Regions from separate parts of the Devosia alba genome, predicted to be linked through region 1. Evidence: predicted binding sites of a transcription regulator. Region 1 holds the regulator's gene; the other holds the start of a gene.

Region 1 (7,857 bases):
AACCGGGTTTGAGCGGCATTGGTGTGGTGCCCACCATCGCCATCGGCCAACGCGCGCTGCTGGTGCAGACGCCAGAGGGCAATGTGCTCTGGGATTGCGTGCCCATGCTGGACGCGGCAACCATGGACCGCATCAAGGCTCTTGGCGGGCTCAAGGCGATGTGCTTTTCGCACCCGCATTTCTACACCGGCATGGTGGAATGGAGCGAAGCGCTGGGTGGCGTGCCGATCCGGCTGCCCGAAGTCGATCTGGCCCATGTGATGCGCCCCAGCCCGCTGATCACGCCGTGGAGCGGCGACCGGCTGGATATCCTGCCCGGCGTTACTGTGCATCGCGTGGGCGGGCATTTCGAAGGCAGCAGCGTGCTGGAATGGGCTGCCGGCGCTGATGGCAAGGGGGCGCTTCTCGTAGGCGACACCATCCAGGTCACCCCAGCCGCCGGCTGGGTGAGCTTCATGCGCTCCTATCCCAACATGATCCCGCTGCCTGCTCGTGACGTCCAGACAATTGCAGATCGCGTGGCGGAGCTGAGCTTCGACCGCCTCTATGGTGGCTGGTGGGACAAGGTCATCGCCAGCGACGCCAAAACCGCCATTGCCCGCTCGGCCGAGCGCTATATCGCGGCGCTGGCCTAGGCGGCCAGATCCGCGACAACCGCATCGAGCACCGGCCAGCCGCGGTCAGTGACGCGCAGATTGCCATTGGGCAGGGTTTCGACAAAGCCATAACCCTTGAGCGCGGCGATCTGGGCCGGGTTGATCTGGCGGCCGGACAGCGCGGTAAAGCGGGCCGGGGAAATGCCTTCCTTGAGGCGCAGGCCCATGACGAGGAACTCGTCGCCCTGCTCTTCCCAGGTCAGGACGTCGTCCACCACCATGCCATGGCCCTTGGCCAGCACGTTTTTCTGCCAGTCGAAAGGCATTTTCTCGTCGGCGGTGGCGTGGCGCTGATTGTTGATCATCAACCGGCCATGGGCGCCCGGGCCAATGCCGGCATATTCGCCATAGCGCCAATACAGCAGATTGTGTTCGCTCTCCTGGCCGGGGCGGGCATGGTTGGAAATCTCATAGGCGGGCAGGCCGGCTGCGGCGGTGAGTTCCTGGGTCATTTCATAGAAATCGGCGGCCAGGTCCTCGCCGGGGATCTTCAGCTTGCCGGTGGCCTGCAGGTCGAAATAGCGCGTGCCCTGCTCGATGGTGAGCTGGTAGAGGCTGATATGGCCCTGCGCCATCCACAGCGCCTCCTTGAGCTCGTCTTCCCAGTCGTCCAGGGTCTGGCGCGGCCTTGCATAGATCAGATCAAAGCTGGAGCGCTCGAACACTGATTGGGCGATGCGCACGGCGGCGACGGCCTCCTCAACGCTGTGGCGCCGGCCCAGTTCGGCCAGCGGGCCGGGGCGCAGCGACTGCACGCCGAGCGAGACGCGATTGACGCCGGCGCTGCGGAAGCCGCGAAAGCGGTCGACTTCGACACTGGTCGGATTGGCCTCCAGCGTGATCTCGGCCTGCGGCTCGACAGTCCAGTGCCGGGCAATGGCGTCAATGATGCGGGCGGTGGAGCCGGGCGACATCAGCGAGGGGGTGCCACCACCAAAAAAGATCGACTGCACCACCCGGCCCGGCGCCAGTTGCGCGGCATGGGCGATTTCGCGCTCATAGGCCGCCACATAGCTGTCCTCATCAAAGGCCCCGCGATGGACGTGGCTATTGAAATCGCAATACGGGCATTTGCTGGCGCAGAACGGCCAGTGCACATAGACCCCAAACAGATCATTGGGGTTATTTTTCAATCTGGGCCTCGTAGAACTGGGCAAAGGACCGGGCGCGGTGGCTGAGGCCGCGCTGGCCGGGGGCCCAGGAGTGCTTCATCTCGGCCGGCATCTGGCCAAAGGTGATGTCGTAGCCCTTGGGCATGAAAACCGGATCATAGCCATGCCCGAGCGTGCCGCGCGGCGGCCAGACCAGCGTGCCCTCGACCTTGCCGACATAGAGCACGTCGCGCCCATCGGGATGGGCCAGGCACATGGTGGCATTGAACGAGGCACCCCGAAGGCCGGGCGAGGTGGCATTGGCCGCCTGCAGCGCGTCTTCCACCCGCTTCATGGCATGGCCGAAATCGCGCGGCACCCCGGCCCAGTCGGCGGTGTAAACGCCCGGATCGCCATTGAGCGCGTCGACGCACAGCCCCGAATCATCACTGAGCGCCAGATTGCCGGTGGCCTGGGCCGCGGCATGGGCCTTGAGGCGGGCATTTTGCGCAAAAGTGGTGCCGGTTTCTTCGGGCTCGGGCAGACCCAGTTCCCCTGCCGAGACGATCTCGAGTCCAAAGGGCTCAAACAGCTCGCGGAATTCCTTGAGCTTGCCGGCATTGTGGGTGGCCAGCACCAGCCGGTCGCCAGCGCGCAGGCGGGGCAGGCTCATTTGCTGGAGCCTTTGGGCTTGGCATCGAGCGCCCGGGCCACATCGTGCCACAGCGCGCAGTTCTCCGGGGAAGCCTGACGCGTGCCATTGGACGGGGTCGGCGTGGATTTGCTGGAAATCAGGTTTTTGAGCCAGGCGATCATACTGCGAGTACCGATTGCTGGAGAAGGGAAAGCTCGCCAATGCCCTGTTCGGCCAGGGTCATCAGCGCATCGAGTTCGGCGCGGCTGAACGGGGTCTGTTCGGCGGTGCCCTGGATTTCCACGAAGGCACCGCTGCCGGTCATGACGAAATTGGCGTCGGTATGGGCTTCGACATCTTCGAGATAGTCGAGATCGAGCACCGGGGCGCCGCGATAGATGCCGCAGGAGACGGCAGCCACCGAATCGCGCAGCGCCTTGCCCCTGGTGAGCTTGCGCTCATCCATCCACTTGATGGCATCGGCCAGCGCCACATAGGCGCCGGTGATCGCGGCGGTGCGGGTGCCGCCATCGGCTTCGAGCACGTCGCAGTCGATGGTGATCTGGTTTTCGCCCAGCAGCTGCAGATCGACCACCGCCCGAAGCGAACGGCCGATCAGGCGCTGGATTTCCTGGGTGCGGCCGGTCTGCTTGCCGGCTGTCGCCTCGCGGCGATTGCGGCTGCCGGTGGCGCGCGGCAGCATGCCGTATTCGGCGGTGACCCAGCCCTGGCCCTTGCCGCGCATCCAGCCGGGGACAGTGGTTTCCACCGATGCAGTGACCAGCACCTTGGTATGGCCGAACGAGACGAGGCAGGAGCCTTCCGCCTTCATGGCGACGTTGCGTTCGATCGCCACGGCGCGCATCTGGTTGGCTTGACGTCCTGAAGGGCGCATCCGTTATCCACTTGGAGATTGCAGTTAACCGCCTCTTAACCTTCCTGACGCCGCCTCACAAGCCACGGGAGCTTGGCGGGAGGCTGCAATGCGCCTAAATGGTGGGACACAGTTAAAGTGGACGATTTTATCAAACTGCCATGAGCAAACTTCCAGAAGACTTTTTGAGTGTGCTCAATGCCCGCAGCCAGGACATTTTCCGCCGCATTGTGGAGCGGTATCTGGACACCGGCGCACCAGTGGGCTCGCGCGATCTCAGCCGCATGTTGCAGGGCGGGCTGTCGCCGGCCTCGGTGCGCAATGTCATGGCGGACCTTGAAGATCTCGGGCTGATCGCGGCGCCGCACACCTCGGCAGGGCGTGCCCCGACCCAGGAGGGGCTGCGCTTTTTTGTCGATGCCATGCTTGAGGTGGGGTCGATCAACGAGGTCGAGCGCAGCCAGATCGCCCAGTCGATCCAGGGCCAGCAGCAGGGCCAGGTCGAGGACGTGCTGACCGAAGCCAGCCAATTGCTCAGCGGGCTCAGCCAGGGCGCCGGGGTGGTGATTACCGCCAAGGCCGACATGGTGCTGCGCCATCTCGAATTCGTCCGGCTTGATGCCACCCGCGCCATGGCCATTCTGGTGGGCGAGGATGGCCAGGTGGAAAACCGCATCATGGACATTCCGGCCGGCCTGACGGCGAGCGCGCTGACCCAGGCCAGCAATTTCATTGCCCATCATGTGGTGGGCCGCACCCTGGCCGAGGCGCGCAAGGTGCTGGCGGCGCAGCGCGCCGAGCAGCGGGCCGAACTGGACGAGCTGACGCAGAAGCTGGTCGATGCCGGCATTGCCACGCTGAGCCAGAACGCGCCGAGCAGCACGCCGACGGTGATCGTGCGCGGTCGGGCCAATCTGATCAATGACACCATGGCCAGCGACGAATTGCTGCGCATGCGGCAATTGTTCGATGAGCTGGAAAGCAAGGACGGCCTGCTCGACCTGCTCGGCGATGCCGACAAGGCGCAGGGCGTGCGCATCTTTATCGGCTCGGAGAACAAGCTGTTCTCGCTGTCGGGCTCGTCGGTGATTCTGAGCCCCTACAAGGACGCCAATGACAAGGTGGTGGGCGTGCTGGGGGTGATCGGACCGACGCGGCTGAACTATGCCCGCATCGTGCCGGTGGTCGATTATACCGCCCATGTGATCACGGCGATGATGGCGCGCAAGCGCTGAGGCGTTTTCAGCAGAAGGGGCGCCACTTCTGCGGCTCGACAGCGCGACCGGTCAACGCGCTGGAGCGATTTGACCGTTTCGGCGAAACGGTGAAATGGTCTGGCGACAGGCGCTTTGGCTTGCCCCGCCCGGCCACGGGAGCGGGGAGAAAGCCGGGCGCACTTGAAATCACCCCGATATTGGCCGATATGCGGGGCAAATTCTTTGGTATTTGCGGAAGACAGCAATGATGAGCGACGAGAACGCCGCCTCAGGCGAAATGCCTGAAGTCGAAATCCCGGTCGAAGAGACCAATGAGGGCATCGAGAGCATCGATCCAACCGCTGCCCTGCGCACGGAAAACGCCGAACTCAAGGACCGTGTGTTGCGCACGGTTGCCGAGATGGAAAACCTGCGCAAGCGCACCGAGCGCGAAATCAATGATACCCGCAGCTACGCCATTGCCGGCTTTGCCCGCGACATGCTCAGCGCCACCGATGCACTGAGCCGCGCGCTGATCACGCTGCCCGCAGAAACCCGCGAAACCGGCGACGCCACCACCAAGAGCCTGATTGAAGGCATTGAGCTGGCGGAACGCGAAATGCAGCGCCTGCTGGCCAAGCATGGCGTCAAGCCGATCGAGGCGCAGGGCGAGAAATTTGATCCGCATGTGCATCAGGCAATGTTTGAAGTGCCCGATCCCAGCCAGCCCGAAGGCACTGTGGTGCAGGTGGTGCAGCCCGGCTTCCTCATCGGCGACCGCGTGCTGCGCCCCGCCATGGTCGGCGTCGCCAAGGGCGGCCCCAGCCATGCCCCAGCCAGCGAAGCCGTCGACAAGAGCGCCTAGAACCGATCCCGGCGTTTCACGTGAATCCCCGCTTGCGCGGGGATTTTTCGTTTGTGGGTGCCGCAAACTCGATGGGCACCTCCCCCTTGACGGGGGAGGCCGGGAGGGGGTGAGAGAGCCACGATCTCGGGCGAACCACCCCCACCTTGATTCCTCCCCACAAGAGCCTGCACTCGGGCGCGCCAGGGCGCGACCCGGGTGGGGAGGGTGTTGACTGAAAGCTTGGCCGCTACCCTAAAATCTCCCGGCTCATCACCCGCTCGACCCCGGCTTGGGCCATATCCGCCCAAGCTTTGGTGAGGCTGCCGTCATTGTCGATGGCGCGGGTGGCGTCCTCGATGACGGTGACGTCAAAGCCCGCGGCGGCGCCATCAATGGCGGTCCAGCCGACGCAGTAATCGGTGGCCAGGCCCACGATATAGAGGCGGTCGACATCGCGTTCGCTGAAATAGCCGGCCAGCCCGGTAAGGGTTTCGCGGTCGGCCTCCTGGAAGCCGGAATAGCTGTCGATGGCGCGGTTATAGCCCTTGCGGATGATCAGCTGGGCATGGGGAACGTCCAGATCGGCGGCGAGTTCGGCGCCGTGGCTGTTCCAGACGCAGTGATCGGGCCACAGCACCTGGGTGCCATAGTCGAGCGCGATGGTCTCGAACGGCGCCTTGCCGGGGTGCTGGCTGGCGAACGAGATGTGGTCGGCCGGGTGCCAGTCCTGGGTGAACACCACATGGCTGAATTTCTTCGCCAGGGCGTTGATCAGCGGCACGATCTCGTCGCCAGCGGCGACGCCGAGACTGCCGCCGGGCAAGAAGTCGTGCTGCACATCGACCACGACCAGCACGTCGCGCGGTGAAATCTGAAGCGTCATCCGGCATTACTCCACTTGAACAGACGGCTGCACCCATTGCGCCGGCAGCAGGCCACGCACCGAATTGCCGAGCCAGACTGCCTCGGCACTGGTCAGGTCGGCAAGGGTCAAAACCTGCTCCACGGCCCGGCCGGTGGCGAGCAGCTCGGCGCGCAGCGTGCCCGGGAGCAGGCCCGAGGCCAAAGGCGGGGTGAGCAGCAGACCAGCGCGTTCGACAAACAGATTGGTGATCGAGCCTTCGGTGAGCTCGCCGCGCTCATTGAGAAACACCACCTCGTCAACGCCATGGGCGGCATGGGCACGCTGGCGCGGCGCATCATAAAACGCCCGGTTGGTGGTCTTGTGCGCCAGCCACAGGCTCTGCGAATCGAGCCGTTCCTCGGCGATCATGAAGCGGAAGCGTTCCGGATTGGGCGGCAGCGGCGTGGCGGTGAGCTGCGGGCCGTCGGCGCTCAACATCAGCCGCACCCGCATGGGCGCGGTGAAGGCCTGCCCCTTGAGCAGGGCGGTGATGGCGGCCAGATCGCAGGGCAGGGCGAAATAGGCGGCAGAGGCAGCCAGCCGCTCGAGGTGGCGCTGCAACAGGCTGTAGCCATCAGCGGGGGTCCAGAGCAGGGTTTCGATCAGGGTGACCGGATCGGCCGGGTCGGTAAAAAATGCCATTTTCAGCAGGGCCTCGCGATATTCGTCCCCGGCGGTGCTGTCGGCGACGACGCCGCCGCCAATGCCAATACTGCCGCGGCCATCGCGATCGATGACGGCGGTGCGGATGGCGACATTGAGGGTGAGGTCGCCATTGGGCGCGAAATAGCCGATCGAGCCGGTATAGACGCCGCGCGGCCTGGTTTCGAGTTCATCGATGATTTCCATGGCCCGCAATTTGGGGGCGCCGGTGATCGAGCCGCAGGGGAACAGGTTTTCCAGCAGCGCGGTGGTGGAGACGCCAGGCCGGCGGGTGGCGGTGATGCCCGAGGTCATGGTGTGGAGGGTGCGGTAAGTCTCCACCGTGAACAGGTCGGTGACCTTGACCGAGCCGATCTCGGCAATGCGTCCCAGATCATTGCGCAACAGATCGGTGATCATCAGGTTTTCGGCGCGGTTCTTCTCGTCACTGGCGAGGGCGGCGCGGCCGATGGCGTCTTCGGCAATGGTCCTGCCGCGCTTGAGCGTGCCCTTCATCGGGCGGGCCGACAGCGTGGTGCCGCGACTGGCGACGAACAGCTCGGGCGAGCGTGACAGGATCCAGTGCGTGCCGGTATTGAGCAGGGCGCCATAGGCCACTGGCTGCTGGCGCACGAGGTCGACATAGAGCGCCACCGGATCGCCCTCAAGCCGGAAGTCGGCCTGGAAGGTGAGGTTGACCTGATAGGTGTCGCCGGCCGCAATCAGGGCTTTGACGCGATCAAAGGCGGCGGCGTATTGCGCCGGGGTCAGGCTGGGGACGATATCGCGGGCCCGGCCGGTCGCGCTGCCGGCGGCCTGGGCCAGCAATTGGCCGGTTTCGGCGGCGCTCAGCCTTTGCGGGGGGGCGTAGAGGCCAAGCCAGAGCAGGGGGGTGTCGCTGGCGGGCGGCAGGCGGTGCACCAGGCGCTCCTCAAAGGCCAGGCCGGCCTCATAGGCCAAATAGCCGGCAGCCCACAGGCCCTGCGACCGGGCGGCCTCGAGCTGGGCCAGCG
Region 2 (7,857 bases), on a different contig from region 1:
AGCATGGCCTGCAGATTGCTGAGCTTCTTCTCGTGTAGCAGGATGACGGGATCTTCGAGAACCGCCGTCATCTTCTCGGCATTGGTCACGAAGTAGGGCGACAGGTAGCCGCGGTCGAACTGCATGCCTTCGACGACTTCAAGTTCGGTCTCGGCGGTCTTGGCTTCTTCGACGGTGATGACACCCTCATTGCCGACCTTCTGCATGGCTTCAGCAATCATCTCGCCGATAGCGGTTTCGCCATTGGCCGAAATGGTGCCGACCTGGGCAACTTCGCTCGATGACTTGATCTTTGACGAAGCGGTCTTCAGCGAAGCCACAACTTCTTCGACAGCCATGTCGATGCCGCGCTTGAGGTCCATCGGGTTGAAGCCGGCGGCAACTGCCTTGACGCCTTCAACAACGATAGCCTGACCGAGCACGGTCGCGGTGGTGGTGCCGTCACCGGCAACGTCATTGGTCTTGGAAGCGACCGAACGCAGCAACTGTGCGCCCAGGTTTTCGAAGCGGTCTTCCAGTTCGATTTCCTTGGCGACGGTTACGCCGTCCTTGGTGATGCGCGGTGCGCCGAACGACTTTTCGATAACGACGTTACGACCCTTGGGGCCGAGCGTTACCTTGACCGCATTGGCCAGGATGTTGACGCCGCGCAGCATTTTGTCGCGTGCGTCGGTGGAGAACTTTACTTCTTTGGCAGCCATGTGAGGCGCTCCTTGGAATGGGTTGAGAAGGAATGGGCGTGAAGCGGTTTAAGCTTCGATGATGCCCATGATGTCGCTTTCCTTCATGATCAACAGCTCTTCGTCGTTGACCTTGACTTCGGTGCCGCTCCACTTGCCGAACAGCACGCGGTCGCCTGCCTTGACGTCCAGCGCCGTGATTTTACCGTTGTCATCGCGAGCGCCTGGGCCCACGGCAACGATTACGCCCTCGGAGGGCTTTTCCTTGGCGGTGTCGGGGATGATGATCCCGCCTTTGGTCTTTTCTTCGCCATCGAGGCGGCGGACGACCACGCGGTCGTGCAGAGGACGGAAGCCCATGATTTGCTCCTATAGCAGCATTTTGAATGCAATATCTCGACTGTTAGCACTCACAGATGGAGAGTGCTAACAGGTGTCGGGGATATAGGATTGCGGCTGCGGAGAGTCAAGCGCGTGTGAACCTTGCAGCCCGTCAAACGTTGCTTGTATTCAACCGGCAATAATCTGAATGGCAGGTAATTATGACGCGTCAATGTCTCGACAAGGATATCAAGATCACCCCGGTCCAGGGCCGCGTGCACGTTTTCTTCGACCAGGCCGAGATCGGCAGCTCCATCAACGCCCTGCAGCTCGACGAGCCCGGCGCGCCCCTGCGCATTTATTTTCCGCGCAGCGACATCCAGCCCGGTATTCTCGAAGAAACCGAGACCCGGACCCAGTGTCCTTACAAGGGTGAAGCATGGTACTGCACCATCAAGACCTTGACCGCCACCGGTGTTGACCAAGTCTGGTACTATCCCGATCCGTGTCCCTTGGTGGAGCCCATCCGCGACATGCTCGCCTTTTGGGGCGATGGGATCGAGATACGCCACTCCGTAGTTTGATCACCGCAATGTAGCGACGATACATGGCGGGACTGTAACTTTTTCTTCCAGCCCCTTCCAAGCCCGGCAAAGCTAAGCCATAAGGCTGTCATGACCCAGAACAACACTCTTCAGATCAAGCTGAGCCTCAAGGGCGGCAGCGGCCCCAATGCCAACTGGCACTGGGAAATTCACGACGCCACCGGCAAGGTGGTCAAGACTGGCAGCGCTGTCGGACCAGAGCACAAGGCTTTCACGACCGCGCGCATTGCCAAGGAAAAGCTGGAAGCGGCCAAGAGCTGATTTCCTGCCCGGCGCGCCATAACCTGCTGCGCCGGGCATAATTTACGCCTTGTTTCCAGCCACGAGCCAATGGTGCCCCCTCCAGCGCCCGCCACCAAAGCCAATCCTGAGCGCGATGCGGCAGATCCGTTTCGCGGCATCCTGCTCAAGGTGCTCTCGGTGGTCAGCTTTGTGGTCATGGCGACGCTGCTCAAGGCAACCCAGACCATTCCCGCCGGCGAACTGGTCTTCTTCCGCTGTGTTTTTGCCATTGTGCCCGTCCTGGCCTATCTGGTCTGGAAGCGGCAATTGCACACTGCACTGCGCACCAGCAATCCCATGGGCCATGTCGTGCGCTCCTTTATCGGGGTCACCTCCATGGGTCTGGGCTTTTTTGCGCTGACTCGCCTGCCGCTGCCTGAAACCACCGCCATCGGCTACGCTTCGCCGCTGCTTATCGTGGTGTTCAGCGCTCTGCTGCTCAAGGAACGCGTACAACTGTTTCGCTGGTCGGCCGTGCTGATCGGTCTGGTGGGAGTGGTGATCATTCTCTGGCCGCGCCTGACCCTGTTTTCTGGTGGTGCGCCTTTGGGCAACGAGGAAACCGTCGGTGCGGTGGCGGCTCTGGGGGCCGCAGTCATGTCGGCCTTTGCCATGATGCAGGTGCGCCATCTGGTACAGACCGAGCGCACCGAAACCATCGTCATTTACTTCTTCATCTGTGCCAGCCTGATCTCGCTGCTGACCATGCCGTTCGGTTGGCTGATGCCAACGCCGGAACAAAGCGTGCTGCTGATCGGTGCAGGGTTCGCCGGCGGGGTTGGCCAGCTCCTGCTCACATCGTGTTACCGCTACGCCGATATGTCGGTGATCGCACCTTTCGAATATGTCTCGCTGATTCTGACCATTATCATCGGCCTGCTGGTGTTTGCCGACGTGCCAACGCTGAGTATGATTGCTGGCGCACTGATTATTGTCGCCTCGGGCATCGCGGTGATCATGCGTGAGCACTATCTGGGGCTTGATCGTGCCAGGGCCCGCGCTGCCGCCACGCCCTGATCGCTCCTGGATTTTAGCTGGCTGAGGCCAGTTCCGCCCAGCCCTGCCGTTTGCGGTAGATCGTGGACGGGCTGATCTCGAGTGCCGCTGCAGCCAAAGAAACATTGCCGCCAAAACTAGCGATCGCGTCTTCAATGATGCGCTGTTCCTGCTGCCACATCGGCAGAATGGCGGGCCGTCTTTCCTCGCGTGGCGCTAATTCGGGCACCCGGGACATGCCACTTGTCTCGATATCGGCCGCGCCGAGCATCTCCGCCGTGATCTCCCCGCCATCAAACATCACGACCAGACGGCGCACCAGGTTTTGCAGCTGGCGCACATTGCCAGGCCATTCGGCGGCCGACAGCATATTGCCGACCTCAAACGAATAGCCGGTGAAGCGCTTGTGTTCCTCGGCGGCATAGCGGGCCAGGAAATGGCGCGCCAGCACCATGATATCGGTGGGTCGCTGGCGCAGCGGTGGCAGATGGATGGGCAGCACATGCAGCCGGTAGAACAGATCCTCGCGGAATTTCTTTTCAGCGATCAACTGCATCGGATTGCGATTGGTGGCGCAGATCACCCGTACATCGACCCGCCGCACCGCTCCTTCGCCGACGCGGCTCAGCATGCCGGTCTGCAGGAATCGCAGCAATTTCGCCTGCAGGGACAAGTCCATTTCCCCGATCTCATCGAGAAACAGCGTGCCGCCATCTGCCAGTTCAGCCGCGCCCTTGCGATCTTCATGCGCGCCGGTGAAGGCGCCACGGGCCACCCCGAACAATTCGCTTTCCATCAGATCGCGCGGAATGGCGGCGCAATTGATCGCGACCAGCCGCTTGCCGGCGCGATGGCCCATCTCGTGCAGCGCTTCGGCGCAAACATCCTTGCCCGTGCCGCTTTCCCCGGTGATGAACACCGGCGCCGACGACGTCGAGATGCGCCCGATCTGCTCATAGACAAACTGCATGGCGCTTGAGGCGCCGATAAACCCGCCGAAATTGCTCGTACCCGCTTTGCCGCGGGCCTCAATGCCCAGCGAATGACACTTGCCGTGCCGCTGCGCCAGTTCGCCGATACGGGCAGCCATGCTGGGCCCGTTGATGGGCTTGGCCACATAATCATGCGCGCCGGCCCGCATGGCGCCCACTGCCGCCGATACCGAAACGCCATCCGACAGTGCCACCAGCAGCGCGCCCTGGGCCAGCCGGACCAGCCGCAATACCGCGTCATCGCTATGGCGTGCCAGATCGTCCAGACTCGATAGATCGGCCAGGACGATGTCAAAGCTGGTTTCGCGCAGCAGCGCTGCTGCCGGCTCGCCCCCCGCAACCACCGTGATGCTGGTGTTTGGTTCAAGGTATTGCGCCAGCGTCTCGGCCACCAATTGGGCCTGCGCCTGGTCGCGCTCGATCAGCATCAGCCGGCCGCTGGCATTGCTGTCGCTTCGATTCTGCATCGCCATGCGGCCCGGTCCTCGCGGTTGGATCTATTTGAGTTCCGGTGGTGCGGCGCCCGCAGCTTTTCCGGTGTTGATCCAATTGTTTCCTAACAGGGTAAATTTTCCGTTCCAGAATTCAGCCAATGATTATTGTATTGGGCTTGATCGGAGTAGTTGCAGTCGATTAAGTCACGCCCATGCAAAAGGATTCTGACCCGCCCGATTTCAATCCAATGTCTCGCGGCGTCGCCCAGTCTGGTGTGCGCATTACCAATGAGCGCGCGGTATTGACCTTGCTCGAGCAAAATCCCGGCGCATCCAATGCTGATCTTGCACGCCTGTCCGGTCTTGGCCCGCAAACCACATCGCGAATCATCGCCGAGCTGGAATCACGCGGCCTGGTTATTCGCGGCGACGTGCTGCGGGGCCGCCGTGGCCAGCCCGCCACGCCGCTTTTCGTCAACCCCCAGGGTGCCGTGGCAATCGGCATCGAGATCGGCTGGCGACATTTTGAAGTGCTGGTGGTGGAACTGTCGGGCAAAACACTGGCCAGCGTCCGCCGCAGTTACCCCTGGCCTGACGCCCGCACCATATTTTCCGAGATCGCTGCCGAAGTGGCCACCATCCGCTCCGGCTTGACTGAATTGCAGCAATCACGCCTGGCTGGTATCGGCGTCGCTAGCCCCTCTCATATCGGGCGCAATATCGACCTGCTGGATGCACCCCAAGAGCAGGCCGCCTTGTGGCACGACCTCAATCTGGTCGAGCGCCTGGCGCAGGAAACCGACGTCTCCGTGCAGTGGTTCAATGATGGCAATGCGGCCTGCTGGTCTGAATTGGTAGCGCGTTCCACCCAGCGCCCCCAGGCGTTCGCCTATTTTCAGGTGGGGGCATTCGTCGGTGGCGGCTTGGTCGCGAATGGAGAACTGTGGGAGGGCAATGGTCATGCGGCCAATCTGGGCTCGATCTTGGTTTGTGACGAGGAGGGTAACCCCACCTATGTCCATCTGCTCGCCTCGATAGTGGCGCTGCAGCGTTTGCTGACCAGCGCCGGTCGGGAGGTGCCCAATGGCAGCCCGTTCAACTGGGATTGGGATGCGCTGGAGCCAGTCGCCACCCAGTGGCTGGATACCGCCGGCAGGGCGCTGGCCGCCGCCATTGTCAACGCTGGTGCGGTGATCGAGCTGGATCATGCCACTATTGACGGGGCGATGCCGCGGGCGATTGTGGCGCGCCTGATCGACCGCGTCGAATACTATTTGGCGAACCTGCCAACCCTCACCACCGACCACCCCACCATTCAGATGGGGCAAATGGGCGCCTCGGCGGCTTCCACTGGCGCGGCGCAATTGGTGTTGTTCCAGCGCTACTTCTCGCGCGCCTGGAAGCTGTTTTCCACCTGAGCGGGCGCAATTAGCCTTGGGAAGAGCCGGCACGCGGCTTTTGCCGCCCTCGGCGCGATGCTAAGAGGGGAAGCCGAATCCCGGCAGATTTACAGGGTTCATAGGTCCGCGCGTGCAGGCACTGGTCTATACGTTCATCGCCCTTTCCGCAGCTGGCGTCGGTGCCGCTGCCTATTTTGGGCTGACGTTCACGCCTGCGGAAGCAATTCTTGCCGCCGTGGTCTTCGGCTGCGTCTGTGTTGTGCTGATGGAACGCAAGCTGCGCCAGCGCGCCGAAAACCGCCTGGAGCGAGCGATAGAGGATCTTTCCCGCCTGCTCGCCACCGATGCCCAGGCCGGTGCGGTGCTCGGTCAACGCATCAATGCCATGGCCGATATTGATGCCGAGCAGCGCCTTGAAGGCGTGGAGGCCGATATTTCCGTGCTGGGTACGGTAATCCGCCAGGTGGCCGAGGCTGTCTCCGAAATCGAGGACCGGGTCACCAAACCACAGCTCGACGGGCGCGATCGGATGCTTGCCGCTGCGGCAGTTCCACCCGCACCGGCGCGTGAACCCGATCCTGGCATTCCGGTTGAGATGGTGCGCCAGGCGCTGGCCGAAGGCCGCTTGATCTTTCATGTCCAGCCCGTGGTGACTCTGCCGCAGCGACGGCCGCAGGGCTATGATCTGGTGCCGCGCCTCAAGCTTGAGGGTGGCGATATTGCCGATAGCGCCGACTTCATGCCGCGCACGGGTGGCCCTGATGTGCTGCGTCATATCGAAGGACTCGCGCTGGCGGAGGCCATTACCATTGGCCGCCGCGCCCGTTCCAGCGGCCAACCCATCCGGCTCTACATTCCGCTTTCGCGCGCCACGCTTGGCGATTCTGCAGCGTCCGAGCAATTGCTGGCGTCACTTGAAGCCAACCGGGCGATTGCCGAGGGGCTGATCTTTGCCATCAGCGGGACCGATTGGCACGCGATGGCAAGTGGAGAACGGGCCATCGCCGACGCTGTCGCCCGCAAGGGTGCTGGATTCTCCCTGGTCAACGTGACATCGCTCCGCATTGATGTTGCCGAGCTGGCCGACCACAATGTCCGTTCCCTGCGCATCGATGCGGCCCGTTTTATCGAATCTCCCGAGAGCTTTACCGATTTCCACGCCTCTGACATTGCCGACTATGTGGCGCGTTTCGAGGTCGTCCTGCTCGCCACCGGCATTACCAATGAACGCCAGATCATCGAACTGCTCGATGACGGCATTGCCTTGGCTCAGGGGCCCTACATCGCCGCGCCTGGACCCGTCCGCCCCGATCTTGTGGTCGATGTTGGCCGACCCGCGCGCCCACAACTGCGCCGTGCTGAACTTTGAGCCGATACTGACTGGCGCGTGGCGCTTGCGCGCCTCAGAATCGTCCGCTCCCGCCAAACCCACGCTGCGAGCTACGCCAGCCAGACGAAGCGCCGTTTCGGTATTCCAGCATGGTTGTGATACCCACTCATTTGTGGTTTTCCCTTGATCCCGAAGGGCAAGCTGCCACATAGAAACCCTCAACTCTGCCCGCATCGGACCTTCGCGATGACCAGCCCGCTACCCTCGATCTCCGGCCTTGCCGATCTCACCGGCCGCTATGATGCCGTGCTGAGTGATGTATGGGGGGTCGTGCATAACGGCGTGGCGGCCTTCCCCAGCGCTGTCGACGCGCTGGTGCAGTTCCGCAAGGCAGGCGGCAAGGTGATCTTCATCACCAATGCCCCGCGCCCCTCTGGCCCCTTGATCGCCATGCTCGATCGGCTCGGCGTGGGGCGCGAAAGCTATGACGCCATCGTGTCGTCAGGTGATGCCACCCGCGTCATGATCGGCAAATACTCCGGCCGCGCCATCCACCATGTCGGCCCGCCCACCGAGGATGATGCGCTCTATGAGGGGCTCAATGTGCGCCGCGCCGGCCCGGAAGAAGCCGAAGTCGTGGTCGTTACCGATCTCGATACCGATGATGACACCCCCGAAATGTATCGTGAGCGCGCCCGGCTCTGGCTGGCCCGCAAACTGCCCATGATCTGTGCCAACCCCGACCGTGTCGTCGAACACGGTGACAAGATCATCTATTGCGGCGGCGCCCTGGGTGATCTCTACGCGGCCATGGGGG

What was found. The regulator HrcA, encoded in region 1, represses chaperone genes, less so after heat shock. The targets are predictions, from matches to a motif close to GTTAGCACTCNCNNNNNGNGAGTGCTAAC.
Positions count from the first base shown of each region.
Region 2: the regulator HrcA is predicted to act here: its motif matches at 1,083-1,111, upstream of ABFY71_RS13800 (co-chaperone GroES).

Region 1 covers NZ_JBDUUI010000002.1:233,158-241,014, reverse strand. Annotated here, with positions in the region: gene ABFY71_RS03730 (MBL fold metallo-hydrolase) at 1-635, shown strand, start outside; gene hemW (radical SAM family heme chaperone HemW) at 632-1,789, opposite strand; gene ABFY71_RS03720 (non-canonical purine NTP pyrophosphatase) at 1,779-2,420, opposite strand; gene ABFY71_RS03715 (hypothetical protein) at 2,417-2,563, opposite strand; gene rph (ribonuclease PH) at 2,560-3,276, opposite strand; gene hrcA (heat-inducible transcriptional repressor HrcA) at 3,417-4,490, shown strand; gene grpE (nucleotide exchange factor GrpE) at 4,720-5,316, shown strand; gene pncA (bifunctional nicotinamidase/pyrazinamidase) at 5,546-6,181, opposite strand; gene pabB (aminodeoxychorismate synthase component I) at 6,188-7,857, opposite strand, start outside.
Region 2 covers NZ_JBDUUI010000009.1:81,301-89,157, forward strand. Annotated here, with positions in the region: gene groL (chaperonin GroEL) at 1-701, opposite strand, end outside; gene ABFY71_RS13800 (co-chaperone GroES) at 750-1,040, opposite strand; gene ABFY71_RS13805 (DUF427 domain-containing protein) at 1,223-1,585, shown strand; gene ABFY71_RS13810 (hypothetical protein) at 1,676-1,867, shown strand; gene ABFY71_RS13815 (DMT family transporter) at 1,937-2,905, shown strand; gene ABFY71_RS13820 (sigma 54-interacting transcriptional regulator) at 2,919-4,349, opposite strand; gene ABFY71_RS13825 (ROK family transcriptional regulator) at 4,523-5,728, shown strand; gene ABFY71_RS13830 (EAL domain-containing protein) at 5,841-7,079, shown strand; gene ABFY71_RS13835 (TIGR01459 family HAD-type hydrolase) at 7,287-7,857, shown strand, end outside.